Syntrophotalea carbinolica DSM 2380: one gene and its partners. The main gene of each other region encodes a partner of the protein of the gene in region 2 in a complex. Links are inferred from orthologs where the notes say so. Each region holds a gene or a part of one and is shown on either strand. Other genes may lie near its edges.

Region 1 (9,964 bases), 1.9 Mb from region 2 along the record:
GACCGATTATTTCGCCGGGTTTGCACTGCCTGGTTGTGACACCCATCTGTCCGCACATGCTGGCCAACAGGCCGCTTATTGTTTCCGATACCGCTTGTATCCGCATCGAGATGAAGCTTCGGGACCAGGATGTGGTTTTGACGGCGGACGGACAGGTCGGCATGGCGCTTGAGGCCGGGGATGTCGTTGAGATTCGCAAGGCCGACCGGTGCACCCGATTGATCAAAAGTCCGTCGAAAGAGTATTTTGAAGTGCTGCGTACCAAGTTGGGATGGGGGGAACGCTGACCCCGGTACCTCGGTGCGTGTGCAGGGTTGCTCAATCAAGGGGGAACAATGCTGACGGATCTCCATATCAGGCATTTCGCGATTATTGACCGACTGCATGTGTCATTCTGTGACGGATTCAGTGTGCTCACGGGTGAAACCGGTGCCGGCAAATCGATCATTATCGATGCGGTGGCCCTTATCCTGGGCGGGCGGGCCAAACCGGAGCTGGTACGTACGGGTGAGAACGAGGCTGTGGTGGAGGCGGTTTTCGACCTTTCCGGTACGCCCCTGTTGCGGCGCGAACTGGCTGAGGCCGGGTTCGGGGACGAGGACGAACTGTTGGTAAAGCGGGTTGTCAATCCGACAGGGCGCAATAAAATTTTCATCAACGGTTCGCTGGCCAAGCTGTCCCAATTGCAACCGATAACCACCCGCCTGATGAATATCTATGGACAACACGAACATCAGAGCCTGCAACGCGTCGAGCACCATCTGTCCCTGTTGGACCGTTTTGCCGGTTTGACTGAAGAAGTCCAGGCGTACGGCGAAGAGTTCGTACAGGTTCGTGAACAGACCCTGCATCTGCAGTCCCTTGAAGAAGCCGAACACCAGCGGCGCGAGCGCCTTGAACAGCTGGAGTTTCAGCGGCGCGAACTGGCGGCGGCCGCCCTCCGGAAGGGGGAAGAGGAGGAGCTGCTTGTCGAGCGACGTCTGATGCAGAATTCCGAGCGTCTGGTGCGGGTTGCCGAGCGCGGCTACGAAGCCTTTTACGCTGCCGAGGGGGCGATCAGCGAGCAACTCGATGCCGTTGCAGGCGACTTGGAGAAGCTTTGTGATGTCGATGCGTTCTTAAGTAAGCCGGCGGAAGAGATCCGTAGCGCTTTGTATGTGATCGAAGATGTCGCCTTCAAGTTGCGCGAGTATGCCGGACGGGTGGCGTTTGATCCGAACCGGCAGGCCGAAGTCGAAAAGCGTCTGGATATAATCGCCGGTCTTAAACGCAAATATGGTATGGAGGCCGATGGTCTTGTTGCCCATGCGCAAACGATCGATGACCAGATCGAGGATCTGCTTCATGCCGACGCCAGGCGCGAAGCCCTGCAGCAGGCTTTGTCCGAAAGTGAACAGGCTCTCCGCGGGAAGGCGGAGGCTATTTCAGTTCGACGTCAAGAGGCCGCCGAACAATTGGCCCGTGCGGTGGAAGAACAGTTGGCAGATCTTGCCATGCAGCGGGCCACTTTCGAAATGCGGCTTTTTGCCCTTGACGAGCCCGGTCCCCAGGGGCTGGAGCGGGGCGAATTCTATCTTGCACCGAATGCTGGCGAAGCGCCCAAACCTCTGGCCTGGATCGCCTCGGGGGGGGAGTTGTCCCGAATAATGCTGGCCCTGAGACGGGCGGCCCCCGGCGGAGATGAGATCTCTACGCTTATCTTCGACGAAGTCGATGCCGGCGTCGGAGGGGTCGCTGCAAGCGCTATCGGTGCGAAGCTTCGCGATATCGCAAGCCAGGCGCAGGTTCTTTGTGTAACCCATCTACCCCAGGTGGCTTCCTTTGCCGATCATCACTACAGGGTGCAAAAGCAGGAAAAGGACGGACGTACCTATACGGAACTGATATCGTTGGTCGGAGAGCAGCGGGTCGAGGAAATGGCGCGCATGCTGGGCGGAGCCCAGGTCACGGAGCGGACCCTGGAGCACGCTCGCGAAATCATCGATCAGTCCATGACGCAGCAACAAACAGAGGGGTGAATTCATGATCCGTAAAGCACGTATTCCTGACGTCAAGGTCATTCATAAGTTGTTGCTCAGCTATGCCCAGAAAGGGCTTATGCTGTCTCGCTCTCTGGTCGATATGTACGAATGCCTGCGTGATTTTTACATTCAGGAGCAGGATGGCGAGGTGGTTGGTGCCGTGGCTTTGCATATCTGCTGGGAAGACCTGGCGGAGATCCGCTCGCTGGCCGTTTCGCAGGCTCATGAACGCCGAGGCGTGGGGCGCCAGCTGGTTCAGGCCTGTCTGGAGGAGGCGCGGGCCTTGGGTATAAAGCAGGTCTTCGCCCTGACCTACCAACCGGGTTTTTTCGAAAAAATGGGTTTCGACTATATCGAGAAGTCGGAGCTCCCGCAAAAGATCTGGAGCGATTGTCTCAAGTGCCCCAAGTTTCCCGATTGCGATGAAATTGCCATGAGCCTTCGGCTCTGATGGCCCGTCCGGTTTGACCTGTTATTTTCGGCGCGGTTTGTCTGGCGCTCTCTTGCGGGACGGTACCGGTGCGCAAAGAGCCGGCTTTAATTCTTGACAGATGCGCCACTTTGCTTTATTTACCAAGGATTGTATTTTATTTACTGTTGTTTCTGGAGGTTTTCTTGCCCGCCGAGAAGTATTCCATCATCATCATTCCCGAAGGCCATCGCCGTACCCGCCGCTTCCAGGTAAAGCGCAACTGGGCACAATTGCTGGTGGCCGGTATGGTTGTGGCGATACTTGCAGTTGCCGGTTTGGCCTATTATGCCTGTCAGATCCATTTCGATCGTGCCGAGTTGCAGCGTCTGCGTACCGAAAGACGCGATTACCAGCAAAATTTGCGGCGGATGGCCGGTCAACTGCAGATCCTGCAAAAAGAAATGGTGGTGCTGGCCAACAACGATACCAAGGTCCGGTTGATGACCAAGTTGGCCAAGCCGGTCGACAATGTGCCCGTTGGGGTCGGGGGCCCCATCGAAACCGATCCCGCCATAGAGCTTTCCGGGGTGCAACGTCAGATCGACGAAATCCGGCAGTCCATCGATCTGCGCAGGGAAAGTCTCGAAGAGTTGCAGGGAGCGCTTAATGATCAGCGTTCGCTGTTTGCGGCCCGGCCCAGTATCAAGCCTGCCAAGGGGTGGATCACCTCCGGCTTCGGGTTGCGAAAGTCGCCCTTTGGCAATGGCAGCAAGATGCACCACGGACTGGATATCGCGGCCCGTACCGGCACCCCGGTGTTGGCGCCGGCCGACGGAGTCGTCAAACGCGTGCGCACCGCGTCGGATTACGGCAAGATGGTCGTTGTCGATCACGGTTACGGCTATCAGACGCTTTACGGACACAACTCGAAAGTGCTGGTCAAGGTCGGCCAGCGTGTGCGGCGGGGTGATGTCATTGCCCACATCGGCAACACCGGACGTTCCACCGGACCTCACTTGCATTATGAGGTGCGTTTGAACGGCGTCCCCGTTAATCCCCGAAAATTTTTCTGATCATCCTATCGTTCTCCGGCCTCGGCAACCCCGGGGCTTTTTTGCGAACAACCCTATTCAGATACCGCCCATTCCCGTTGAGAGAATCGCTGTCTTTATGGTACACTTCGCCCCGTCCGGGTGACACGTAATGGCAGCCCGTCTCCCCTCATCCTCCCCGGCCACCTGATGGCCGTAAAAACGGAGTCTTCTTTATGTTTGAAAACATACTGACAAAAATATTCGGCAGTAAAAACGAGCGTGATTTGAAACGCCTTCAGCCTTTGGTAGCGCATATCGGGAGCTTGGAATCGGAGTTGGAAACGCTTTCCGAAGAGCAACTGGCCGGAAAGACCGTGGAGTTTCGTCAACGCCTTGCTGAGGGAGCCTCTCTGGATTCCCTGCTGCCCGAAGCTTTCGCCGTGGTGCGCGAAGCGGGCAAGCGGGTATTGGGCATGCGTCATTTCGACGTGCAGTTGATCGGCGGCATGGTCTTGCATAAGGGCAAAATTGCCGAAATGAAAACCGGCGAGGGTAAGACCCTGGTCGCCACATTGGCTGCTTATCTCAATGCTTTGCCGGCCAAAGGCGTGCATGTCATTACCGTCAACGATTATCTGGCCAGTCGTGATGCCGAGTGGATGGGACGGATTCATCGCTACCTTGGCTTGACTGTCGGTTGCATCGTTCACGGCCTGGATGACCGTCAGCGCAAAGAAGCCTATGCCTGCGATATTACCTACGGCACCAACAATGAATTTGGCTTCGATTATCTTCGCGACAATATGAAATTTTCTTTGGACGACTACGTCCAGAGGCCTCTGAGTTACGCGATTGTCGATGAGGTCGATTCTATTCTTATCGATGAAGCGCGGACTCCGTTGATTATTTCGGGCCCCAGCGAGTCCTCCAGCGAATTGTATTATTCGGTAAATCGGATCATCCCCATGCTTGAGAAGGGGGAGACCATCGAAAGCCGGGACGGCCGGGTGGGCCAGACCGTGCGTGAGTATACCGGCGATTTTACCATCGACGAAAAAGCCAAAACCGCGTCTTTGACCGAAGACGGTGTGGCCAAGGTGGAGCGATTGCTGGGGGTGGAAAACCTTTATGATCCTGGAAATATAGAGTTGCTGCATCATGTCAACCAGGCGCTCAAGGCTCACGCGTTGTTCAAGCGGGATGTCGATTACGTTGTCAAAGACGGCGAGGTGATGATAGTCGATGAATTCACCGGCCGCCTTATGCCCGGGCGTCGTTGGAGCGACGGATTGCACCAGGCGGTGGAAGCCAAGGAAGGCGTCAAGATCGAAAGCGAAAACCAGACTCTGGCGACCATCACCTTTCAGAATTACTTCCGCATGTACGACAAACTCGCGGGGATGACCGGTACCGCGGATACCGAGGCGACGGAATTCAACCAGATTTACAGTCTGGATGTGATGGTGATTCCTACCAACCGGCCATTGGCTCGGAAGGATGAGGGCGATGTCATCTACAAAACCAATCGAGAGAAGTTTCTTGCGGTGGTCGAGGATATTATTGAGAGACACGCCGGGGGGCAGCCGATCCTGGTCGGGACGATCTCTATTGAAAACTCCGAAGTTCTGTCGTCCATGCTGCGCAAGCGTGGTGTTCCGCATAATGTGCTTAACGCCAAGCATCATGAGAGAGAAGCGGAAATTGTCGCGCAGGCAGGACGCAAAGGCGCTGTGACGATCGCCACCAATATGGCCGGCCGCGGTACGGACATTATTTTGGGCGGTAATCCCGATCTGCTGGCCCAGCGTGAAAGTGCCGGTGCCGAAAATCCCGAGGCGGCCCTTGCCCAGGCTCTGGTCAAGTATCAGGAAGTGTGTGCGCAGGAAAAACAGGACGTTCTTGCCGCGGGCGGTCTTTATATCCTCGGTACGGAACGCCATGAGAGTCGTCGCATCGATAATCAGCTGCGCGGGCGTGCCGGACGTCAGGGCGATCCCGGTGCCAGCCGTTTCTATCTCAGCCTCGAAGACGATCTGCTGCGTATCTTCGGTTCTCACCGGGTTGCCTATATCATGGACCGCCTGAAGATTCCTGAAGGTGAGCCCATCGAGCATCGTTTTATTTCTAAGGCCATTGCAAATGCGCAAAAGAAAGTAGAGGCCCACAACTTCGATATTCGTAAGCACCTTATCGAGTACGACGATGTTATGAACACCCAGCGTAACGTGATATATGCGCAACGCCGGGAAGTGCTGGGGGGCGAGCAACTGCCGGAGACGTTCGCCGCTATTATTGATGAGATGGTTGAGGATATCGTTGCCACCTTCTGTCCGGAGAAAAGTGCTCCGGAAGATTGGGGCTGGGCCAGCCTCAACGAAGACTTTTTCAGCCAGTTCAACATGCCGCCGGCGCCTCTGGAGGTACCGGCCAGCGACCTTACGCCGACCGTTATGCTGGAACATCTCAAACAGCAGGTCGATGCGCGACTGCAGGAGCGGGAAGCAGAGTTCACGCCGCCGGTTATGCTTCATCTGATGAAAGTACTTTTGCTGCAGACGATCGATGCCCAGTGGAAAGACCATCTGCTCTCCATCGATCATCTCAAGGAAGGGATCGGCCTGCGGGGTTATGCCCAGCGCAATCCCAAGGAAGAGTACAAGCGGGAGGCTTATGAACTGTTTCTGCAGATGATGGGTCGCATCCGCCAGGAAGTGGTGCAAAAGCTGTTTCGCATTCAGTTGGCCAAGGAACAGGATGTCGAGCGTATGGAGCAGCGTCAACGCCGGCACCGGATTTCCCTTAATCGCGCCGGGGGCGAGGCCGAGGCTGCCAAACCGGTTGTGCGGGATGAGAAAAAAGTGGGGCGCAATGATCCTTGCCCCTGCGGCAGTGGTTTGAAATATAAAAAATGTTGCGGCCAGTAACGGACGCTGATCCAATCGTTCGGTTTCTCTGAGACGACGACGGAGTGCATGATGGTAAAAGTCAATGGGTTTTCTTTTGTGGCCCGGTCAGCCGGAATTCGTAAATCCGGGAAGCCTGATCTCGGTCTGATCTTTTCCACGGTGCCGGCACGCTGTGCCGGAGTGTTCACCACCAACAAGGTGCAGGCTGCGCCGGTCCTGGTGACGGCGCCGCGTATTGCTGCGGGGGAATGCCAGGCGGTACTGGTCAATAGCGGTAACGCCAACGCCTGCACCGGCGAGGTCGGTATGCAGGATGCTCTGCGCTGTGGGCAACTTGCCGCCAAAAGCCTGGGCATCGATGAGCAATTGGTGGCGGTTTCGTCTACCGGCGTTATTGGGCACCCTCTGCCCATGCCGTTGCTTGAAAAAACTATCCCCGGCATGTCCGAGGGGTTGTCGGAAACCGCCGTGGACGACGTCGCCAACGCGATGATGACCACCGATTCCTTTGCCAAGGTTGCCAGCCGACAGGCTGGCGACAGCGCTCCCTATACGATCCTGGGGGTCGCCAAAGGCGCCGGAATGATTCATCCCAACATGGCCACCATGCTGTCTTTCGTTATGACCGACGCCTGCGTTGATCAGCATTTTCTTCAGCAGGCGCTGCGCCAGGCGGTGGAGGGCTCTTTCAATATCATTACGGTGGATCGCGATACCTCGACCAACGACATGGTGCTGGTTCTGGCCAATGGTGAATCCAAAACCCCTGAGATCGTTGCCGACTCCGCTGAGGGACAGGAATTTGCGGAGTTGTTGCGGGGGGTCTTGCTCGACCTGGCCAAAATGATTGTTCGCGATGGCGAGGGGGCCACCAAGTTGGTGCACGTGTGCGTCAACGGAGCTGCCGATGACGGCGATGCCCGTAAGGTGGCCTACAACGTTGCAACCTCCAATCTGGTGAAAACAGCATTTTTTGGCGAAGATGCCAACTGGGGTCGGATTATCGCCGCGGTCGGGTATTCGGAAGCGCAGGTGGATCCCAGTCGCATCGCCATCTTTTTCGATGGAGTTCCGGTGGTTCAAAAGGGACTCGGCACGGGACCCGAGCTTGAGGCGCAGGCGACGGACGTACTTAAACAGGCCGAATTTTCCGTCACCATTGATCTCGGTCTTGGCGATGGGCGAGGCGAATACTATACCTCTGATCTTACTTATGAATATGTCAAGATAAACGCCGATTATCGCACCTGAGATCGGATGGTTTTATGCTGTGATTGATTGACTGGGCCACCTCGGGCGCTTCTATTCACTCCGGGGTGGTTCTGCTTTTATGCTGGGAATTTGTACGACTGGATCACCCACCTTCAGGCGAAAGGTTTCGTTGTGAAATCTCCTGCCCCATATATCGATCATACTCTGTTGAAAGCCGATGCGACTTCCGCGCAGATCAGGCAATTGTGTCTCGAGGCGGCTCACTGGCAGTTCGCTTCGGTCTGTATTCCGCCACGCTTTGTGTCCGAGGCGGTAGCATGTCTGGCCGATAGTCAGGTCGCCGTTGGAACCGTTGTCGGTTTTCCTTTGGGATACGACACCGCTGCAGTCAAACGTGCCGCCACCGCACAGGCGGTTGCCGAAGGGGTTGACGAGATCGACATGGTCATCCCCTTGGGAGCGGCGCTCGAGGGCCGTCTGGATATGGTTCGGGAGGATGTGATTGGTGTGTTGGATGCCGCTGCCGGTCGCCTTGTAAAGGTTATTATCGAATGCTGTTACCTCGAGAACGCAAGGAAGGTCGAACTGGTGGAGTTGCTGGCTGAAGCGGGAGCAGACTATGTGAAAACCTCCACGGGATTTGCCGTGTCGGGTGCTGCCGAGGCCGATATCCGGCTTCTGCACCAGGCGGCCGGGGGGCGCATAAAAGTCAAGGCTGCCGGCGGGGTCAGGGATTGGGAGACCTGTCGGATAATGCTCAAGGCAGGTGCGCATCGCGTCGGAACCAGTAATGGCGTGCAGATTATACAGCAATGGCAGGAGGCGCCGGAATTATGACCTTACGAAAATGGCAGCGCGTTGTTCTGATCGTCCTGGATGGTGTCGGCGTCGGCGGCCAGCCGGATGCCTCTGCATATGGAGACCAGGGGGCCAGTACCTTGCCTCACGTGGCCGAACGTTGCGGAGGCTTGAAACTACCGACCCTGGAGAAACTCGGTCTGGGCAGGATTGTGCCCATTGCCGGTGTTGACGCCGTGGCGGAGCCCAGCGCTCTGTATGGACGCATGCTGGAGCGATCCAAGGGGAAAGACACGACTACGGGGCACTGGGAGTTGGCCGGATTGGTTCAAGGTGAACCTTTTGCATCTTACCCCAAAGGGTTTCCCGATGAGATTATCGACGCCTTTGCCGGGCTGGCCGGTGTGCGTCCCCTGGGTAATATCGCAGCCAGCGGCACCGAGATTCTCAAACAACTCGGCATGGAACATTTGCAGACCGGGCGACCTATCGTCTATACCAGTGTTGATTCGGTTTTTCAAATTGCCGCACATGAGGAGGTTATGTCGTGTGAAGCTCTCTATGCTTTATGCGAAGGCATGCGGAAAGTGCTTGATCGCTATCGTGTGGGGAGGGTCATTGCTCGACCTTTTGTCGGAACCAGCGCCGAGAATTTTGAGAGAACCTCGGGGCGCCGGGATTTCGCCATGCCGCCTCAGGGCGATACCTTGCTGAACGATATGCAAAACGCCGGCATGACGGTTTTGGGCGTGGGGAAAATCAGTGATATCTTTGCCGGCCAAGGGATCAGCCGTGCGTTGAAAAGTACCGATAACGCCGATGGCATGCGCAAGACCCGTGAAGCCCTGGCACAAATCGAGCGAGGGCTGGTGTTCACCAATCTTGTGGATTTCGATATGCTCTACGGTCATCGTCTCGATGCGCTTGGATTCGGCCGGGCCTTGGAGGAGTTTGACGCCTGGTTGGGAGGTTTTTTGGCGGATTTTCGTGATAGCGACCTGTTGATTATCACTGCAGATCATGGCTGCGATCCGACCACGCCAGGGACGGATCATACCAGGGAGAGTGTGCCGCTTCTGGTCTGGAGTCCGGCGCTTGTTTGCGGGCAGGATCTTGGAGTCCGTGAAAGTTTTTCCGATGCGGCGGCGACTATCGCCGACCTGTTTGACCTTGAAATCCGTACGGGCCAAAGTTTTATGGATCGGTTACTCTGAGGATTTATTTCAGGTCAAGGCGGGGAGGTGCAAAGTCATGTTTGGTACGGCGCCGGCCTGCGTGTTCGTCTGCCAATCACAGCGAACCTTCTGGACCGATAACTCTTCCATGAAGCAGTTTTCGATATAGCGTTCAAGCAGCCGATAGTTATCTGGCTGCAGGTCGATGAACTCGACACCTAGTCCCTGTTGATAATTGTTTTTCGGGTCCGGATGGACGCAATACAATACACGCCCTGTCAGTTCAAGCTCCTGTTTCATGCCCAGCAAGGGCAAGACGATCCGAAACTTTTCACCTTGGTCCATGCGGAACCCGGTTTTCATGAAGAGTCCTCGGGTACTGAGACTGAGGATCTCGCTCAAGTGG
Region 2 (9,574 bases):
GTTGACTTTGCGTCCGTTGACCAGGAAATGCCCCTGACGAACCAGAGCACGGCCTTCCGTACGGGAACTCGCGAACCCGAGACGGTAAACGGCACTGTCCAGACGACGCTCGAGCAGAACCAGAAGATTCTCGCCGGTCACACCCTTCATACTATCCGCTTTATCGAAATAGGCGCGGAACTGTTTTTCCAGCAAACCGTATGTACGTTTCATACGCTGCTTTTCACGCAACTGCGTTCCGTAATCGGAAACCTTGGTGCGGCCCTGGCCATGCTGACCAGGCGCATAGTTGCGCCGTTCCAGAGCGCATTTATCTGTATAACACCTGTCCCCCTTAAGGAACAGCTTCATAGTTTCTCTTCTGCACAAGCGGCAGACAGGCCCAGTATATCTAGCCAACGTTCATCCTCCTTGGTTGTTTAAACTCTTCTGCGCTTAGGCGGACGGCAGCCATTATGGGGAATAGGTGTAACGTCCTTGATAACGCTGATATTCAGACCTGCCGAAGAAAGAGCCCGCAAAGCGGATTCACGACCGGAACCGGGCCCCTTAACACGCACTTCAACGGAACGCAAACCGTGTTCCATGGCCTTCTTGGCAGCATCCTCAGCAGCAATCTGTGCCGCAAAAGGCGTGCTCTTACGCGACCCCTTGAAATTCATGGTGCCACACGTGGACCAGGAAATCACGTTGCCAGCAATGTCCGTAATGGTGACAATGGTGTTGTTGAAAGTCGCCTGAATATGGGCGATACCATTGGCTATGTTCTTTTTCTCTGCTCTTTTGCGTACAACTCGCTTGCTACCCTTAGCCATGGTTCCTCCCTTTACTTACGCTTACCGGCGACGGTTTTCCGCGGCCCTTTGCGCGTACGCGCATTGGTTTTGGTTTTCTGTCCTCGAACGGGCAGACCGCGCCGATGGCGCAGACCACGATAGCAACCGAGATCCATCAAACGCTTGATGTTACCGGTCACAACGCGTCGCAGGTCACCTTCGACCTGCATCTGACCGTCAATAATGTCGCGAATCTGGCCGGCCTCCGCCTCAGTCAACTCGTCAGTGCGGGTGTTAGGATCAACACCAGCTTTCTGCAAAATGTCCTGGGACGAGGAACGGCCGATGCCGTAAATATATGTAAGCGCAACCTCGATCCGCTTGTTTCTTGGTAAATCGATACCAGCGATTCGTGCCAATGTCGTATCCTCCTGATCCCTTTATCCCTGTTTCTGCTTATGCTTGGGGTTTTCGCAGATGATCCTGACAATTCCCTTGCGTCTGACTACTTTACACTTGGAACAAATCGGCTTGACCGAAGCTCGAACTTTCATTGATCATCCCTTTTATGTACGATGCTTGATATTCCGAAAAGGCCACAGTTTTATTTCAAGACCGACCCTTTCTCTTTTTCTTGATCCTTTAAACGGCGGTCAATATCTGCGGCCCCTCTTCGGTAATCGCAACTGTATGCTCGAAGTGAGCAGACGGTTTACCATCCAACGTCACCGCTGTCCAGCCATCTTCGAGAACCTTAACGCCACCTTTACCGGCGTTGACCATAGGTTCGATAGCCAGCACCATGCCGCTACGCAACAACGGCCCCTGACCTGGCGGGCCGAAATTCGGCACCTGCGGATCCTCGTGCAGACCCCGTCCGATGCCATGTCCTACAAATTCCTTCACCACACTAAAACCATGTTTTTCAACATAGCTTTGTACTGCGTGGGAGATATCGAACAGCCTGTTGCCGACCTTTGCCTGCGCAATTCCCATTTCGAGAGACCGCCGGGTAACATCCAGCAACTTCTGTTTTTCGGCGCCAATGGCACCCACAGGCAGGGTCACAGCCGAATCACCATGAAATCCCTTCCAGACAACTCCGAAATCGATACTGAGGATTTCCCCCTCAACCAACGGCCGGTCGCTGGCAAACCCATGCACGACCCGGTCTTCGGGAGATGCGCAAATACTGAACGGGAACCCGCCATACCCTTTAAAAGCAGGCTTAGCCCCCCTCTTCCTGCATTCGCGCTCCGCCAAACGATCAAGTTCGAGGGTTGTCACTCCCGGGGCTATTTTCTCCGAGAGAAGCGCCAGGATTTCGGCGACGATACGCCCCGCATCACGCATGCGGCGCAGTTCATCACCGGTTTTTATCAGAATCACAGCCCACAACCCAGGGCAGACAGAATCTGTTGCTGAACACCCGAAATGTCTTTCATACCATCGATGTCCCGCAGCAGACCGTCAGCCCGGTAATATGCAATCAGCGGAGCTGTTTGCTGAGCATATACATCGAGCCGCTTCCGGATTGTTTCTTCTTTATCATCGTCACGCTGAAACAGCTGACCACCGCACTTGTCGCACTTATCGGCAACAGCCGGAGCATCGAATTCGACATGATACATCTTCCCGCAATCACGGCAGGTACGACGACCCGCTACACGCCCGACGACAGCATCGTTATCGACCTCGAGAGAGATAACCGCATCAAGATCTTTTTTCAGGTCGCCCAGGGTCTGCTTGAGCGCATCGGCCTGCGGAAGCGTCCGGGGGAATCCGTCCAGGATAAACCCTTTGTCGCAATCGTCCTTGACCAACCGCTCACGGACAATACCAACCACAACTTCATCGGGAACCAGGGCACCGGCATCCATCTTGGCTTTGGCCTTGACACCCATGGGCGTACCTTCTTTAACTGCAGCCCGCAGCATATCACCAGTGGAAATCTGAGGAATACCCAGACGCTCTGAAAGCATTTTTGCCTGAGTCCCCTTACCCGACCCCGGGGGTCCTAACAAAATCATCTTCATCTTAAATTCACACTCCTAACCGTGACGCCCTCGAAGCGTCACGCCTTTCATGAACCCTTCATAGGAACGCGAAATAAGATGAGCTTCAACCTGAGAGGCTGTATCAAGCCCAACACCCACCACGATCAACAGTGATGTCCCGCCAAAAAAGAAGGGAACATTCAACCCAGAAACCAAAAGAGTCGGCAACACACATACCAGGGAAACATAAGCAGCCCCGGCAAATGTCAACCGCCCGAGTACCGAGTCAATATAATCGGATGTCGCCTTACCCGGACGTATTCCCGGAATATAACCACCCTGCTTTTTCACATTATCCGCAACATCAACAGGGTTGAAGGTAACAGCCGTGTAGAAGTAGCAGAAGAAGATGATAAATGCAACATAAAAGATGTAGTATACGAGATTTCCCGGTGCCATCCAACCGGCAGCCTTCTGCACCCATGGAATATCTATCAGATTAGCCACCGTCGCCGGGAACATGATGATGGAACTGGCGAAGATCGGAGGAATGACACCGCTCATGTTGATTTTAAGAGGCAGGTGACTGTTTTGTCCTCCATAATTACGCATACCGACCACACGCTTGGCATAGTGTATGGGCAGCCGGCGCTGCGCAAGCTCCATAAACACAATAGCCCAGACAGTAGCTATCACCACTACAAGCACAAACAGCAGTTTAGCAGGGCTGAGGGCACCCGTATTGGCCAATCGCAGGGTATTGAATACGGCGGATGGCATATCCGCAATGATACCGGCAAAGATGATCAGGGAGATACCGTTGCCAATACCACGCTCAGTAATTTGCTCACCGACCCACATAATAAAAGCGGTACCGGAAGTAAGGGTCAAAACCGTCAGCAGGATAAAACCGATGCCAGGCGAAGACACGACAGGCGCTTGACCGATGGTCATCGACTGGAGGCCGACAGCGATACCCGTTCCCTGTACGATGGAAAGAACAATCGTACCGTAACGGGTCCACTTGGTAATGGTTTTACGACCCTGCTCGCCTTCTTTCGAGAGACGTTCCACAGGTTCGAAAACCACACCGAGCAATTGTAATATAATGGACGCACTGATATAGGGCATAATGCCCAGGGCGAAGACGGTCATGCGCGCCAACGCCCCACCAGTAAAGGCACTCACCATACCAAGGAGAGTACCTTCGGTTTTCTGAAAAAATTCTGCAAGCACATCGGCATTAATCCCGGGGATCGGCACATGACAGCCGACACGGTAAACCGCGAGCATCCCTAGGGTAAACAAAATTCGATGACGAAGCTCCGGGATGCTGAAAATATTCTGGATGCGCTTGAACAATTTAGATTACCTCAGCTTTCCCACCAGCAGCTTCGATTTTTGCAATGGCAGACTGACTGAATTTATGAGCTTTTACAGTCAAAGCTTTATCGAGATCGCCATCCCCAAGGATTTTGATCCCATCGTAGATACGGCTAACAAGGCCATTCTGGCCAAGAGCCTCAATGTCCACGACACTGCCAGCTTCAAAAATATCCTGCAGGTCACGAAGGTTAACCAGAGCGTAAACCTTTTTATTCAACGATTTGAAACCACGTTTCGGCAGTCGACGCTGCAAAGGCATCTGTCCACCTTCAAAACCGGGCTTCACACCACCACCACTACGAGCATTCTGACCCTTATGGCCCTTACCGGCGGTTTTACCGTTACCAGAACCGGGTCCACGTCCGATGCGCTTCCGATTCTTTGTAGAGCCGATAGCCGGCCGCAGATTACTCAGATCCATATCTAAATCCCTCGCTCTCTCAGTCCTCGACCACAACCATGTGGGACACCTTGCGGATCATACCTCTGATCTCAGGCGTATCGGTGAGTACCACCGTCTTATGGAGCTTGGTGAGACCAAGACCTTTAAGAACTTTCGTAAAATATTCTTTGCGACCGATGCCGCTCTTCTTCAGGGTCACTTTGATTTGTCCGGCCATGAAACCCTCCTCGTCGGCTCGAATTTATTCTTCGGTATCGGCGCCACGCAAAGCCCGCAGTTCCTCAGCACTTTTGAGGCGAGACAATGCGTCTATGGTAGCACGTACGACATTGTGCGGATTATTGGAACCAATGCACTTTGACAGGATGTCGCCAACCCCGGAGACCTCCAGCACAGCACGAACGGCACCACCGGCAATAACACCGGTACCTGCAGATGCAGGCTTGAGCAGAACCCGGCCTGCACCGAATTTTCCGATAACGTCAAAAGGAATGGAGCGATCTTTCAAAGGCACACGGATCAGGTTTTTCTTGGCCTGCTCCACGCCCTTACGAATCGCTTCGGGAACCTCTTTGGCTTTACCATGTCCATAGCCGACGATTCCCTGACCATCCCCGACAACAACCAGCGCCGAAAAACTGAAACGCCGTCCACCTTTGACGACCTTGGCACATCTGTTGATGTGAACAACCCGGTCCGTCAATTCCAACTCATTGGGATCGATGCGAAGCAAAGATATCCTCCTTAACTAAAAAGACAGACCGGCTTCCCGGGCGGCCTCTGCCAGGGTCTTGACACGCCCGTGGTAGAGAAAACCGTTCCGGTCGAAGACCACGTTTTTGATATCCATCCCCAAAGCTTTCTGGGCAATGGCTTTGCCAACAGCCTTGGCGGCTTCGACATTTCCTGTATTTTCGAGACCTTCGACGACATCGGAATTGACCGTTGAGGCCGAAACCAGGGTCTTCCCGGTCACGTCTTCGATAATCTGCGCATAAATATGCTTGGCGCTGCGGAATACGCACAATCTGGGCATTTCCGGCGTGCCACGAAGCTTCCGGCGCACCCGAACCTGCCTTTTCAATCGCGCCTGGCGTCTTTTCAATGCGGCGTTCACTGTCTATCTCCTTGCCCTGTGTTCCGTTATTTTTTCCCTGCCTTACCAGCCTTACGCACGATACGTTCCTCGGCATACTTGACGCCCTTGCCCTTATAGGGCTCAGGTTTCCGGAAAGAACGAATTTTAGCTGCGGTCGCTCCAACCAGTTCTTTGTCGATGCCGCGAACAATGATCTTAGTCTGCTTTTCGACCTCGGCAGAGATCCCTTTAGGCAGTGCATATTCAATCGGATGCGAATACCCGAGAGACAGATTAAGTGCACTTCCCTTGACTTCGGCACGGTAGCCGACGCCGTTGATTTCAAGAACACGTTCAAAGCCGTTGGTCACACCTTCAACCATATTGGCGACAAGGGCTCGCACCAGGCCCCGATAGGCGCCCTCCTGCTTACCTTCCTTCTCGCACTGAACCAGAATCTGGTCACCGGCGGTTTCCAAACGTATCCCTGCAACAATATTCCTAGTCAGTTCCCCTTTGGGCCCTTTTACAGTGACCGTGTCTCCGGCCAGAGACACCGTAACGCCCTTGGGAATGTCGATGGGCTTTTTCCCAATTCTAGACATTTTCTGGCTCCTTAGCCGTGTGCTTTCTACCAGACAGAGCACAACACTTCGCCGCCCAACTGTGCTTCGCGAGCGGCAGCATCGTGCATAACACCCTTCGAGGTCGAAAGGATGGCATTACCAAGACCGTTTTTAACGACGGGGATTTCGTCCTTGCCGACATAAACCCGGCACCCCGGAGTCGAAACTCGGTCGATGGCATGAATAATGTGTTTGTTTTCGTTATCAAATTTCAAGTAGATACGCAGGATACCCTGCTTATCATCGCTGATCTGCTTGAAATTCTTGATATAGCCGAGCTCCTTGAGCACGTTGACAATAGCCAGCTTGACATTTGAAGCAGGCATATCGCATTTCTGATGCTTGGCAAGCCCCGCATTGCGGATGCGAGTAAGCATGTCGGCTATAGGATCTGTCATTGCCATGGATGCAACTCCTTACTGAATTACCAGCTTGATTTAATCACGCCGGGGAGCTTGCCTTCCAGCGCAAGTTTCCGCAAGCAAATCCGGCACATATCGAACTTCCGATAATAAGCCCGAGGACGCCCGCACAAAGGACAACGGTTATATTTCCGCACCTTGAACTTGTTCGACCGGGCAGCCTTGATCATCATCGATTTCTTCGCCACGTCGTCCTCCCCTAGTCTTGGGCTTTTTTCGGGAACGGCATGCCTATGGCTTCCATAAGTGCATACCCTTCCTCATCATTCTTGGCCGTGGTAACGATGGTTACGTTGAGCCCCTTCACCTTATCCACTTTTTCGAGATCGATCTCGGGGAAGATGAGCTGCTCACGAATACCAAGAGTATAGTTTCCGCGACCATCAAAGCCCTTTTTGGAAACGCCTTTAAAATCGCGAACACGCGGCAGAGCAACATTGATCAAGCGATCAAGAAACTCATAGGCTTTGTCACGACGCAGCGTAACCATGCAGCCGATAGGCATCCCCTCGCGCAGTTTGAATTGCGCGATGGACTTCTTGGCCTTGGTTACAACAGGCTTTTGCCCGCAGATACGGGTAAGCTCCTCTACTGCCGACTCCAGAACTTTGATATTCTGGATAGCCTCCCCCAAGCCCATATTCAATACAACCTTTTCAACTCGGGGGACTTCCATAACATTTTTCAATTGCAGCCGCTTTACTAAGGCGGGAGCAATTTCTGTCGAATATACTTCCTTCAATCTTGCACCCATGGAAATCCTCCGTTACTTATCCAAGGTCTCGTTGCACTTTTTGCAGAACCGAGTCTTGGTCCCGTCTTCGAGGACCCTCACGCCGGTCCGCGTGGGCTTGTTGCAGGCGCTGCAAACGAGTGCAACATTGGAGGCATCGAGCGGGGCTTCCTTTTCGACAATACCACCCTGGGTATTGACGCGATTGGGTCGCGTATGCCGCTTGACAACGTTGAGGTTTTCCACAACAACGCGTCCCTTACCGGGCAAAACACGCATAATTTTGCCGGTTTTGCCTTTTTCCTTGCCCGCTATGACCATCACCATGTCATCTTTTTTGACATGCATTTTTTTCGCTGCCATTTCTCTTACTCCCAGTTCCGGATTAAAGTACCTCGGGGGCCAGCGACACAATCTTCATATAGCGTTGCGCGCGCAACTCCCGAGCAACCGGACCAAAAATTCGGGTTCCGATAGGTTCCCCGGCCTGGTTGACAACCACTGCGGAATTCTTGTCGAAACGAATCGCCGACCCGTCAGGGCGAGGTACTTCTTTAGCGGTCCGAACGATGACAGCTCTCACCACGTCTCCCTTCTTAACACGGGAGTTGGGAAGGGCCTCCTTTACGGAGCAGATGATGATATCCCCAAGGCCGGCATATTTCCGCTTGGAGCCACCAAGAACCTTGATGCAGCAGAGTTTACGCGCACCAGAGTTGTCCGCTACATCAAGCATCGTCTGCATCTGTATCATGACTGTTATCTCCTACAGGATTACGTTCTTTTCCAGGATTTCGCGCACCCGCCAACGTTTATCCCGGGACAGAGGACGGGTTTCAACCACAGAAACCTTATCCCCGACATTGCAGCGATTTTCTTCATCATGGGCCTTAAACGTGACCCTTCTCTTGATGTATTTTTTATAGATGGGATGCTTGACCATCTGGTCAACCTTGACCACAACGGTCTTATCCATCTTGTCGCTGATTACAACCCCGACGCGGGTTTTCCGATTGCCACGTATTTTACTCATTGAAATCTATCTCCCCGTGCCGATTAGCTTCGCTTTTGACGCAGGACAGTATGAACTCTTGCAATGTCCCTGCGCGTCTGGGGAAGCCGGGCGCTGTTTTCCAATTGCCCGGTAGCCAATTGGAACTTCAGGTTAAACAGCTCCTGATTCAGTTCCTCCACCTTTTTTTCCAATTCTTCGACCGTAAGGTCACGAAGCTCACTAGCTTTCATTGGCCACATCCTCCCTGACAACAATCTTGGTCTTCATGGGGAGCTTATGAGCAGCCAGCCGCAATGCTTCGCAGGCCACTTCCTTATCCACACCCTGCATCTCATACAACATCATGCCGGGCTTGATGACGGCGACCCAGCTGTCAGGCGACCCCTTGCCCTTACCCATACGAGTTTCAGCGGGCTTTTTAGTCAGAGACTTATCGGGGAAGATACGAATCCAAATTTTACCACCACGCTTGACGTGTCTGGTCATGGCACGACGTGCCGATTCGATCTGACGGGAGGAAAGCCACCCGCACTCAACCGCTTTAAGCCCGTAATCCCCGAAATTGAGATCACTACCGCGATAGGCAACGCCCTTCATGCGGCCCTTAAACTGTTTCCTATGTTTAACCTTCTTGGGCATTAACATGGCAGAATACTCCTATTCGGTTCTCTTGGTTAATCCTGCGACAGGACTTCGCCCTTGAAGATGAGAACCTTGACGCCGATGATCCCGTAAGTGGTCTTGGCTTCGGCGAATCCATAATCAATATCAGCTCTGAGGGTGTGAAGAGGCACTCGCCCTTCACGATACCACTCAGTCCGGCTCATTTCGGCACCACCCAGACGTCCGCTACAGGTGATCTTGATCCCTTGAGCGCCGAATTTAAGAGCCATGCTTACGCTTTTTTTCATGGCCCGACGAAAAGCCACCCGCCGCTCCAACTGAGTCGCCACGTTTTCAGCAACCAGCTGCGCGTCAATTTCGGGCTTACGGACTTCCTGGATGTTTATAAAGACTTCTTTATCGGTGAGCCGGGCCAGATCTTTTTTAAGGGCTTCAACCTCAGCCCCTTTTTTACCGATGATAATGCCCGGGCGAGCGGCGTAAACGTTAATTTTGGCTTTACTCGCTGCACGCT
Region 3 (9,723 bases), 700 kb from region 2 along the record:
GGCAAATGCCCCCCAAACCAGGAAGGCATTCGGACTGGGCGTAATATTAAAAATGGTCCCCAGAACGGAAAGATCAAGTACAAAGCAGGTCAAAGCCATAAGGCTGAAAAGGGATGCGAAGTAGAGCGTTTTCTCCCGACGGGCGGCGAAATCCACGCCTAAGACCGCAACCATCGGAGCTACGACCAGAATCCCCACCTGCACGCCGGTTCCCAGCCATCCCCAAAACCTGTAAAAGAAAAAGAACACGGCCGCCGACAAAGCCAGGGCGCCGAGAAAAGAAACGATACGCATGCTCCAGCTGAGTTGCTTATCCGATCGGCTGATATCGACATCGTATAACGAGGAGAACCGGGCCAGCATCGTCTGATGATGTGCCTCCAGACGAAGCTTCTGAGACTCATCCAGAACCAGGACATCCTCATCTTCCAGTGTTTCCAGTTCCTGCCTGAAAGCACGAATACGGTCGGCGCGTTGCTGAGCCTGCTCTTTCTGCATGCCAAACCTCCAATTTATGAGTTTTACTCAATGTCCATACTATAAATTGGCACATCTCCATGGTCAACATCAAAGAACCTGTAGAAGCATACATCGCATGTGTATCAGTCCTGCTTCAAGAATCGCATGCCTGCCTTAAGGGTACACCATGCGCGATTTATATCGAGAACGTCTCCGGGCCATGTTTTATTTGACATTCATCGATAAGCGAACCATGATTCATGGCGTTAAGCCCTGGATCGTATCGATCGCAAGGATAACGACCGCCCTTTGCGTGGGTATCATCTTCATAACCATATCAGGAGAACAAAACCATGTCAGAGTTCAAAAATGTCACTCTCATCAAAAAAGCCAACGTCTACTACGACGGCAAGGTCACCAGCCGCACTGTTATCTTTGCCGATGGCACGAAAAAAACCCTCGGCATCATGATGCCGGGCGAATACACCTTCGACACGGCCGCGGCCGAAGTCATGGAGATGCTGGGCGGATCCATGGAAGTACTGCTTCCCGGCGCCGAAACCTGGCAGTCTTTCCACGAAGGACAGAGTTTCGAGGTACCGGCAAACTCCCAATTCTCCCTTAAAATCAAGGAAGTCGCCGATTATTGCTGCTCGTACCTGAAATAGCGCCATAAAGATCAGGGGGCCAAAATACTGGCCCCCTGCCCCTTCTATAGTTGGCTCCTCCTGCCAGTCTTTAATTTTTTACTTGAAAACGGTTTTCATTTTCTGCTACTTTGCGAGGCAGGTTACCCCTTTGCAGGGGTAATAGGTCATTTTACGAGTTTCGTTGTCGTACTTTCCCAAAGAAGGAGAAAGCCGCCATGTCCCTCCTCATTATCGGTGCCGATCGAATCAATGCCCTGATCCCGCGCCTTGAAGAAATCGGCGCCACCCGCATTACCCATTGGCCGGCCCGCAACAGCAAAACCGCTAAAAACACCATTCCGCGTCATGTGGATGCCGTGCTGTTTTTCACCGATTTTTTACATCATACGGCAGCGCGCAAGATCAAATCCCAGGTCAAGCAACTCGGGATTCCCGCTATATACAGCCGTCGCAACTGGAGCGAGTTGGCTGAGCAAATGCAACGTCTGCCGCGCTGAACCGTTTAAACAACATACTTTGATCTTCGCTGCAAACTCCCTCTCAGATAGATTTAAAACAAATAGCCATGCCATAAAAATAAAGCGCCCCAGAGGAGCGCTTCAAGATACATCAGAACGGGTGACACCACATTATTTAAGCAACAAATGGTTCGACTGTTTTTGATCTTTCAACTTAAACTGAGAAATGAGTTGCTCCAGAACATTGGCCTGACTGGAAAGCTGTTCAGCCACGGCAGCGTTTTCTTCCGAAGTGGCGGTATTTTGCTGGGTCACGGCATCGATTTGCGTCAACCCCTGGTTCACCTGGATAATGCCTTCAGCCTGTTCCTGAGAAGACATCGCCATGCCACTGATCAAATCGGTCACACGAGCAATTTCCGCCACGATTTGCTCCAAAGCGGAAGCTGCATTGCCGGCAAGCTCGCTACCATGTTCTGTTTTGTTTACCGAACCCTCGATGAGTTCCGCCGTTTCTTTGGCAGCCACGGCACTGCGGGCCGCCAGGCTGCGGACCTCTTCGGCTACTACGGCAAAGCCTTTGCCATGCTGACCGGCGCGGGCGGCCTCCACGGCGGCATTGAGAGCCAACAGATTGGTCTGGAAGGCAATTTCGTCGATAACCTTGATGATTTTGGAAATATCCCGACTTGAAGCGTTAATGTCCTGCATAGCGGAAACCATATCCTCCATCTGGGATTTTCCGGTTTCAGCCACTGTCCGCGCCTTTGCAGCCAACGCATTTGCCTGTACCGCAGTATCGGCATTATCCCTGGTTTTGGCTTCAAGCTCCCGCATGGAATCAGCGATCTGTTCCATGGAGCTGGCCGATTCGGTCGCCCCCTGCGACAATGCCTGACTGCTGTCGGCAACCTGATCGGAACCGGAAGAAATCTGGCTGCTGGCCCGCTGAACCTGGGCCATCAGATCATTCAAGGCACGATTGGTGTTTGCCAGCGGTTCCTTGATCATACCGGTAGCTTCAAAAGTAAAATCCCCTTCGGACATTCGCTGGAAAGTGGCCAGTATTTCATCGCCGAGATTATCCGCGAATCTGTTCATCGTCATGGCCAGTTCGCCGATTTCATCCTGGCCTTGGATATCCAGGCGTTGATCGAGCTGGCCGGCTTCCAAGGCATTCAGCATGGCGACAGCCTGCCCCAACGGCTTGCTGATGGCACGTCCGCCAAGTGCGGCGCCGATAACCGTACAAGCACCGGCAATCACGGCAATCATGACAATCCACTTTTCCATGACCTGAAGATTGCTATTGACGCCGGCTATCAAATCCTCGATGTCGCGGGCATCGTATTCGGCCACAATCGCCCAGTCCCACGGTTTGTAGTAGGATACGACCCCAAGTTTTGTCGAAGATTTTCCCGTATCTGCATCTTTCAGTACATATTTTTCGACAAAGGTTTCGATCCTTCCGGAGGTGCTGTTCAGTTCAGCGGCTTTCTCCACGATATTCTTGATATAGGGCGAAGCATTCTCGTCCTTCGCTGACAGAAGATTCTGGCCTTCGACGGCTTTGTCTTTTGAAAGAAGAATCCGGCCCTTCTGATCCTTGGATACCCCGACCACATAGACATGACCGGAACGACCGACCACGATATCGAGGATACCTTTACGCAGGCTTTCGACATTCTCCTGTTTTTCACCGAAATACAGCACGCCGATGACACGGCTTTTATCTTCATTCCAGATCGGTTTGTAGGCGGTTATATACCAATCATTGACCACAAAAGCCCGACCGATATAGGTCTGCCCTTTAAGCACAGCCTCGATGACCGGATTCGGCTTGCCACCATGGATGCGGGGAATGAAAGTCCCGATGGCCCTGCTGCCGTCCGCTTTGAGCACATTGGTGGCCACTCGAAGCATATCGCCTTCATCGTTGATGCGCTGAAACACCGTGGCGGTTCCACCAACCAGTTCATAAACCTTGTCGACCAAGGGCGTGACCTCCTCGGCCTGGGTGTTTTTGCCTAGCCAAGCCCCGCCCACATACATCTTCGGAAGATCAACAGCAACCTTCTGCTTGGTAAACTGATTGACTGCCGTCCAGGACACGGTCTCATCCGAAAGGGCAATGCCGCCGGCATGATCAAGCAGTTCCTGGGCGACATTCAGGTTGGCCTGAACCTGCTTGGTGACCGACTCGGCCATAGCCTGGGACATCAGGTAAATATTCTGCGCAACCTTGGCCCCCTCCTGTTCAGCCATTAATTCAATTTCCCGGTCGATCTGCTTTTGGAGAACACCTTTTTGATACAAGGCAACACCGACAATGCTTATGGCGGTAAGAACGATCAGAATGACGCCGCCGACTGTAATTTTCCCCTGAATTTTCATAAGTCCCCATCCTGTTTCATAATGCTTACTGCAAAATAAAATTTCAACGCTTCACACGATGAAAGTGACCGGATAACTTTTTTGCATTTGCCCCTGGCCTGAAGAGGGTTTTGGCCGAGGAAAACCGAATCCGGGACCGCGACCGAAGAGTCGAACAAACTTGTTCCCCAATGATGCGGGATACTCCCTTGAATCTTATGACCAAAAAAACAATGAAAAACGCCACCTGTCGCAAGAAACAGCCCCACGATATGCATACGTATACATAACTAGAAATTGGGTCTGTTTAAAAAAGGCGTGGGATGCATCGCAATCAAGATTGAAATGCAGTCCTGTTCGTCTACAACGATGCCTGATTGGTACCCAGGAGAATTTACTAAGCCAGGAAGAAAATCAGTACACGACCAAAAGGCATGTTCACACTGTTGGGCACGTCGTAAACATTGGCCGCACGAATGCGCTAATCTACAACAGCACGCTGTAAACTAAATCGGAATAAATATCCGACCTTCTGACTTAATGTTTCTTATGTGATTTGGTGATTTTGAAAGAAAAATAAAATTGCAAATTCAATATATGTTCTTATATCAAAACGATTCCATTATTTCCAGAAAATAAAAATAACGCTTAACCTTTATTTCATTTTTTTGAATCGGGTAGGAGGCGGGGTTACCCCCGCCGTCCTCCCACACCACCGTGCGTACGGTTCCGTACACGGCGGTTCACAAAGCGCACTGAAAGCGTCTGCGGTAATCTACTAACGAGACCAGCCCCAGTCTGTCGAAGTAGGATTTCCGAAGTGCATCGTGCATATGCGAGGCTCCTGAGTTCCACCAGGGGCCTCGCTCATTTGTGGCGGATCGCCACGCCCGATGCTCTGGCAATCCCCGCCGCATCAAATTCCTGGCTCGGGTAAAGGGGCGCTTCCACTGTCGCCACAGAATGCAGCGCAGTTTCCGCCTGATCCAACCATCAAGATCCTCGAAGATACCCTTAACCTCCGCCAGGCGAAAGTAGGCGATCCAACCTCGAAGCTTCGGAGTGGTCTCTTCGATGACCCGCTTGAGACGGCGTCCCCTTCCCCGCCGAAAGATTTCTCGCAAGCTAGTCTTGAACCGCTTCACGGAAGATCCCGCCACTTTCAGGCGGGGCTTTTTGTGAGAGGTCATGCTGTAGCCCAGAAAGGTTCTTTCCCAGGGGCGGCCAACGGCGCTTTTGACGCGGTTGACTTTGAGCTTGAGCTGCTGTTCCAGAAACCGTGTCAACGAGGTCATGACTCGCTCGGCCGCCCGGCGACTATGCACGTAAATATTGCAGTCGTCGGCATAGCGGCAGAAGGCGTGGCCCCGCCTCTCCAGTTCCTTGTCAAACTCGTCGAGAAGGATGTTCGACAGCAGGGGCGAAAGCGGGCCGCCCTGCGGCGTCCCCTGCACCCTTGGCGAAATAATCCCCCCTTCAAGCACACCGACCGTCAGATATCGGCGAATCAGCCCTAATACCCGGCGGTCTTTGACTTTGCGGGCCACCCGCGACATGAGTATGTCGTGGCCCACGCGGTCAAAGAATTTCTCCAAGTCGATATCGACCGCCCAGCGCCGCCCGGAGGCTACGTGCCGACGGGCGGACTGAACGGCTTGGTGGGCGCTCCGTCCGGGACGAAACCCGTAGGAATGCTCGGAGAATTCCGGTTCAAACAGCCGCATCAGCTCCTGATGCAGCGCCTGCTGAATGAGCCGATCCAGCACCGTGGGAATGCCGAGCATACGCATCCCGCCACCGGGCTTGGGAATTTCCACCTTCCGCACCGGCTGAGGCTGGTAGGTTCCGGTCAGCAGTTCTTCTTTGATGCGCGGCCACTGCTCCTGCAGGTAGGTCTTAAGGTCGCCAACCGGCATTCCATCGATGCCCGCCGCGCCCTTGTTCCTGACCACTCGCTGGTAAGCCGCCATCATGTTGCCGCGACTGACGACTTCTTCCATCAGCCGCGTTGCCACTTCCGTCCAGGATGATTCACTGCATGCCGTGACGTTTGACGCACCGATGCCGTACTCTCGCGACTTCCGGTCGCTACCCTCGGACCTGGCCCCCGGCATCTCAACCAGGGCTTCTGCTTCTTCGATCGTCATCGAAATTCGTGCCTCCTGAAAAGCGCCTCGTGTTCGGCCCTTCGCCAAAGTGGTTAGCCCGGCTATTATGGCCTCTGCTGACTTCTGCCAACCCATCCCGACACCTTGCGATGCCGGTAGCACGAGGCAGGTTGACAGATCTCCCAGGGTAAGACGCGTGACCTTCCTTCCACATACCCGCCGCATATACAGCACCACCCTCCCGGATGACTATCGGGCTTTGAAGACTATGGCCTTCTCGCCCGGATGGCACTGCCTCGTATGCGATTCCTGTTCGTCGGGCCGGAAGTTTGCCTACAGCTTCCTTCAGATTCCACCTCGCGGTGGACACCCTTGCTGTTCAGCTAACGGTTCCCGTCATCAGGGTCCGTAGGGGACTTGCACCCCCAAGTCATCCGACTGCCACCACAGCAGCCCAAACAGCGCCAGTCAAGACGCTACGCGCCATGCCTGGCGCACCATAAAAAAAAGCCCGTAATCAAAAATGATTACGGGCTTTTATCTTTTTATGGTGCCGAAGGCGAGACTCGAACTCGCACGACCAATTGGCCACCACCCCCTCAAGATGGCGTGTCTACCAGTTCCACCACTTCGGCGTTGAGCGAGAAACTTTATACTTTTTTATGCGGCTTCTGTCAACATGAAATTGCGTGATTTTTATTTTAGTTTCCGGGTGCGGCTTTTTCTTCGACCGGCGCCGGAGCCGCAGGGGCTTCTTCAGGGGTTACCGTCTGTTCCTGTACGGTCGGAGTACCCATCGTCTCCGGCATGACGCTGTCAACACCGGGAATCTTGTAAAAATAAGCCAGAATCAGGCTGGTCAGCATAAAAACGATCGCAGCACCGGTCGTGAGCTTGCTCATAAAACTCGCGCCGCCGGTGGCACCGAAAACGGTTTGGCTGCCACCTCCGCCGAATGCCGCGCCGACTTCAGCGCCCTTGCCGCCCTGCAGCAGCACAATGACAATAAGGGCCACACACACCAGCACATGAAGAATAATCAAAAGGGTCAGCATATCTATCAACTCCTAAAGTGAACATTGATTTCGCGAATGCGCGAACTTAACACAGATCACCCGCAATGAAAAGGGGCAAGAACGACCCCGCAGCCAAAGCAACCTGCAGGGGCTGTTAAACGACGTGCCCTGCATGTCTTTCCTTAAACCGCTTTGAACTTCACGATACGGATAAAATCTTCGGCGTTAAGGCTGGCGCCGCCAACCAGCGCACCATCGATATCGGGTTGTTGCAGCAGACCATCGACATTGCCGGGTTTAACGCTACCTCCATAGACGATTCTGACCTGTTGAGCCACTTTGGAACCGAAGATATCGTTAACAAGGCTGCGAATAAAGCTGTGCGCCTGCTGAGCCTGACTGTCGGTGGCGGTTTTGCCGGTACCGATAGCCCATACAGGCTCATAGGCCACCACAATCTGTTCCATGGCAGCCGCATCCAGCCCCTCCAGGCCGCACCGCACCTGGCGCTCAAGAACATCAAAGGTCTTGTCCGCCTCCCGCTCCTCCAGCGTTTCACCGATACATAAAATAGCCGACAGCCCGGCATCGATAACAGCCTTGACTTTGCGGTTGATAAAAGCATCGGATTCGGCGAAAAGCTGGCGGCGCTCGGAATGCCCGACGATAACATAGCGACAACCGGCGTCTTTCAGCAAGGCTGGCGACACTTCGCCCGTAAAGGCCCCCTGATTTTCAGGGTAACAATTCTGGGCAGCCACAGAAATGTCGCTTTTCTCGAGCGTGGCGATGACCGCAGCCAACGAGGTGAATACGGGAGCCACGACAATGTCGCGGTCAACCACATCGGACAGCGCGCCTTTCAGCTCTCCCACCAGGGCCGCGGCCTCCGCCGATGTTTTATGCAGTTTCCAGTTTCCGGCAATAAAGGGTCTGCGCATCTTTTCCCTCCGGACAATGCAGTAAGTGTCCCTCGCATAAAAATTGGAGCGAGGGACATACGTTTGCTGACATACCCGACTGTCATATCAGGTCATGAATGAAAGCGAAAGGCCTCGCGGTGAAGCACCGCCTGCTACTTATCTGTCAAGGCAACGATGCCGGGCAGGGCTTTGCCTTCGAGAAATTCCAGAGAAGCACCGCCGCCTGTAGATATATGGGTCATTTTGTCCGCCAGTCCGGACTTTTTGGCCGCAGCGGAAGAATCTCCGCCGCCGACAATGGATACAGCCTGTGATTCGGCGATAACTTTGGCTACGGCAAAGGTACCCTGAGCAAAGGTATCGAATTCAAATACTCCCATGGGGCCGTTCCAAACCACCGTTCCGGCGTCCTTGAGCACCTCACTGAAGCGGTCTATGGTTCGCGGGCCGATGTCCAACCCCATCCATCCGGCAGGAAAATCATCATTGCCGCATACTTTGTGCTCAGCGTCGGCTTTAAATTCCGCAGCGGCCAGATGATCTTCCGGCAAAAGCATCGCAACGCCCTTGGCAGCGGCGCGTGCCATCAGTTCGGAAGCCATTTCCAAACGATCTTCTTCAACCAGAGAATTGCCCAGGTCGTAACCTTTGGCCTTGAGAAAAGTGTAGGCCATACCCCCGCCTATTATCAGAGCGTCGACTTTTTCCAGCATATTCTCAATGGCCGGCAGCTTATCCGACACTTTGGCACCGCCCAGCACAGCGACAAAAGGACGCACCGGTTCGGCGATGGCCTGCCCGAGATAGCGCAATTCTTTTTCGATGAGGAAGCCGCCCACCGCCGGCGACAGCAACCGAGCCACCCCCTCGGTCGAAGCATGCGCGCGATGCGCGGTACCAAAGGCGTCATTCACATAGACATCGGCCAGGGCCGCAAGCTGCTTGCAAAAAGCCGGATCGTTTTCCGTTTCGCCTTTGTGAAACCGTACGTTTTCAAGCATCAGGACCGCACCTTCGGCCAGCTGATCCACCAGTTTTTCGACCTCGGCCCCGATGCAGTCGGGTGCCATGATGACCGACTGACCGAGCAGGCCGCCAAGATGTTCGGCGGCCGGAGCCAAACTGAATTCGGGCTTGGGCGTACCTTTGGGCCGTCCCAGGTGGGAGGCAAGAATAAGGCGGCCGCCCTGTTCCAGAATATATTTTATGGTCGGCAACGCCGCGACAATGCGTGTATCGTCGGTAATCCGCCCATCCTTATCGAGAGGTACATTAAAATCGACGCGACAGAACACACGCTTACCTTTGAAATCGACATCCTTGACAGTCATTTTAGTGAACATGAAAAACCTCCCGCACGCGATTGTTGAATTGATAGCAGAATATATGGCAGGCACGGCCATTCAACTGTCGAGACCGGCACCGTTAAAACTTTAGATCGTTGTCAGCAAGATGCAACATAGCGGACCAAATCCACCACCCGGTTGGAGTATCCCCACTCGTTGTCGTACCAGGACAAGACCTTGACCATGTTACCACCGAGCACATTGGTGGAAAGCGCGTCGACCACCGAAGACGCCGGATGGCCATTGAAATCGACGGACACCAAGGGTTCTTCGGAATAAGCCAACACACCTTTCAACGGCCCTTCAGCCGCCATGTGCAACGCATGGTTGACGGATTCGATGGTGGTGTTTTTCCGGGTTTCCGTAACCAGGGAAATCAGGGAGACATTG

Evidence for each region.
Region 1: the proteins of secY (region 2) and secA are in contact, whole or in part, in a crystal structure (PDB 3DIN), measured with the Thermotoga maritima proteins. The link is inferred for Syntrophotalea carbinolica DSM 2380 from one-to-one orthologs. Residues at the interface, in WP_004081795.1 of Thermotoga maritima: Glu108, Gly109, Glu110, Glu111, Ala236, Glu237, Arg238, Arg239, Ile240, Thr241, Ile242, Gln243, Tyr244, Ala245, Arg246, Arg247, Val248, Thr249, Gly250, Arg251, Arg252, Val253, Tyr254, Gly256, Ala257, Ser258, Thr259, Tyr260, Leu261, Pro262; in WP_004082002.1 of Thermotoga maritima: Glu261, Ala262, Arg263, Lys300, Ala301, Arg302, Thr303, Ile304, Ile305, Leu323, Tyr324, Asp325, Pro326, Val329, Ser330, Tyr333, Ile336, Lys340, Phe345, Val349, Glu363, Phe364, Tyr374, Ser375, Gly376, Gly377, Glu393, Ile395, Thr482, Ser483.
Region 3: secY (region 2) and secG share a complex: the UniProt entries of both Escherichia coli proteins name them as parts of the sec protein translocase complex. The link is inferred for Syntrophotalea carbinolica DSM 2380 from one-to-one orthologs.

The regions. Positions count from the first base shown.
Region 1 is NC_007498.2:2,712,821-2,722,784, reverse strand. The notes cover bases 3,370-6,591. They hold secA (preprotein translocase subunit SecA), read left to right. Parts: upstream 3,370-3,700; coding sequence 3,701-6,391; downstream 6,392-6,591. Other genes in these bases: argJ (bifunctional glutamate N-acetyltransferase/amino-acid acetyltransferase ArgJ), read left to right, coding at 6,443-6,591; PCAR_RS12685 (M23 family metallopeptidase), read left to right, coding at 3,370-3,506. In the rest of the region: PCAR_RS12700 (NAD(+)/NADH kinase), read left to right, coding at 1-287; DNA repair protein RecN, read left to right, coding at 336-2,018; PCAR_RS12690 (N-acetyltransferase), read left to right, coding at 2,023-2,472; more of PCAR_RS12685, read left to right, coding at 2,637-3,369; more of argJ, read left to right, coding at 6,592-7,624; deoC (deoxyribose-phosphate aldolase), read left to right, coding at 7,757-8,422; PCAR_RS12665 (phosphopentomutase), read left to right, coding at 8,419-9,597; PCAR_RS12660 (PilZ domain-containing protein), read right to left, coding at 9,607-9,964. UniProt on the Escherichia coli protein: Required for protein export, interacts with the SecYEG preprotein conducting channel.
Region 2 is NC_007498.2:856,525-866,098, reverse strand. Bases 1,982-4,813 are described here. They hold secY (preprotein translocase subunit SecY), read right to left. Parts: upstream 4,136-4,813; coding sequence 2,828-4,135; downstream 1,982-2,827. Other genes in these bases: rpsE (30S ribosomal protein S5), read right to left, coding at 4,804-4,813; rpmD (50S ribosomal protein L30), read right to left, coding at 4,600-4,779; rplO (50S ribosomal protein L15), read right to left, coding at 4,137-4,580; PCAR_RS04385 (adenylate kinase), read right to left, coding at 2,162-2,812; map (type I methionyl aminopeptidase), read right to left, coding at 1,982-2,165. Also shown: rpsD (30S ribosomal protein S4), read right to left, coding at 1-399; rpsK (30S ribosomal protein S11), read right to left, coding at 420-815; rpsM (30S ribosomal protein S13), read right to left, coding at 827-1,195; rpmJ (50S ribosomal protein L36), read right to left, coding at 1,217-1,330; more of map, read right to left, coding at 1,419-1,981; more of rpsE, read right to left, coding at 4,814-5,295; rplR (50S ribosomal protein L18), read right to left, coding at 5,311-5,679; rplF (50S ribosomal protein L6), read right to left, coding at 5,706-6,245; rpsH (30S ribosomal protein S8), read right to left, coding at 6,272-6,670; PCAR_RS18265 (type Z 30S ribosomal protein S14), read right to left, coding at 6,691-6,876; rplE (50S ribosomal protein L5), read right to left, coding at 6,888-7,442; rplX (50S ribosomal protein L24), read right to left, coding at 7,455-7,784; rplN (50S ribosomal protein L14), read right to left, coding at 7,807-8,175; rpsQ (30S ribosomal protein S17), read right to left, coding at 8,188-8,454; rpmC (50S ribosomal protein L29), read right to left, coding at 8,478-8,666; rplP (50S ribosomal protein L16), read right to left, coding at 8,656-9,081; rpsC (30S ribosomal protein S3), read right to left, coding at 9,111-9,574. UniProt on the Escherichia coli protein: The central subunit of the protein translocation channel SecYEG. Consists of two halves formed by TMs 1-5 and 6-10.
Region 3 is NC_007498.2:1,556,508-1,566,230, reverse strand. The notes cover bases 5,427-8,407. They hold secG (preprotein translocase subunit SecG), read right to left. Parts: upstream 7,104-8,407; coding sequence 6,750-7,103; downstream 5,427-6,749. Other genes in these bases: PCAR_RS07505 (phosphoglycerate kinase), read right to left, coding at 8,140-8,407; tpiA (triose-phosphate isomerase), read right to left, coding at 7,247-8,005; ltrA (group II intron reverse transcriptase/maturase), read right to left, coding at 5,427-6,087. In the rest of the region: PCAR_RS07545 (DUF2157 domain-containing protein), read right to left, coding at 1-498; PCAR_RS07540 (pyrimidine/purine nucleoside phosphorylase), read left to right, coding at 813-1,127; PCAR_RS07535 (DUF2325 domain-containing protein), read left to right, coding at 1,325-1,606; PCAR_RS07530 (methyl-accepting chemotaxis protein), read right to left, coding at 1,739-3,961; more of ltrA, read right to left, coding at 4,684-5,426; more of PCAR_RS07505, read right to left, coding at 8,408-9,330; gap (type I glyceraldehyde-3-phosphate dehydrogenase), read right to left, coding at 9,432-9,723. UniProt on the Escherichia coli protein: Subunit of the protein translocation channel SecYEG. Overexpression of some hybrid proteins has been thought to jam the protein secretion apparatus resulting in cell death; while this may be true it also results in FtsH-mediated degradation of SecY.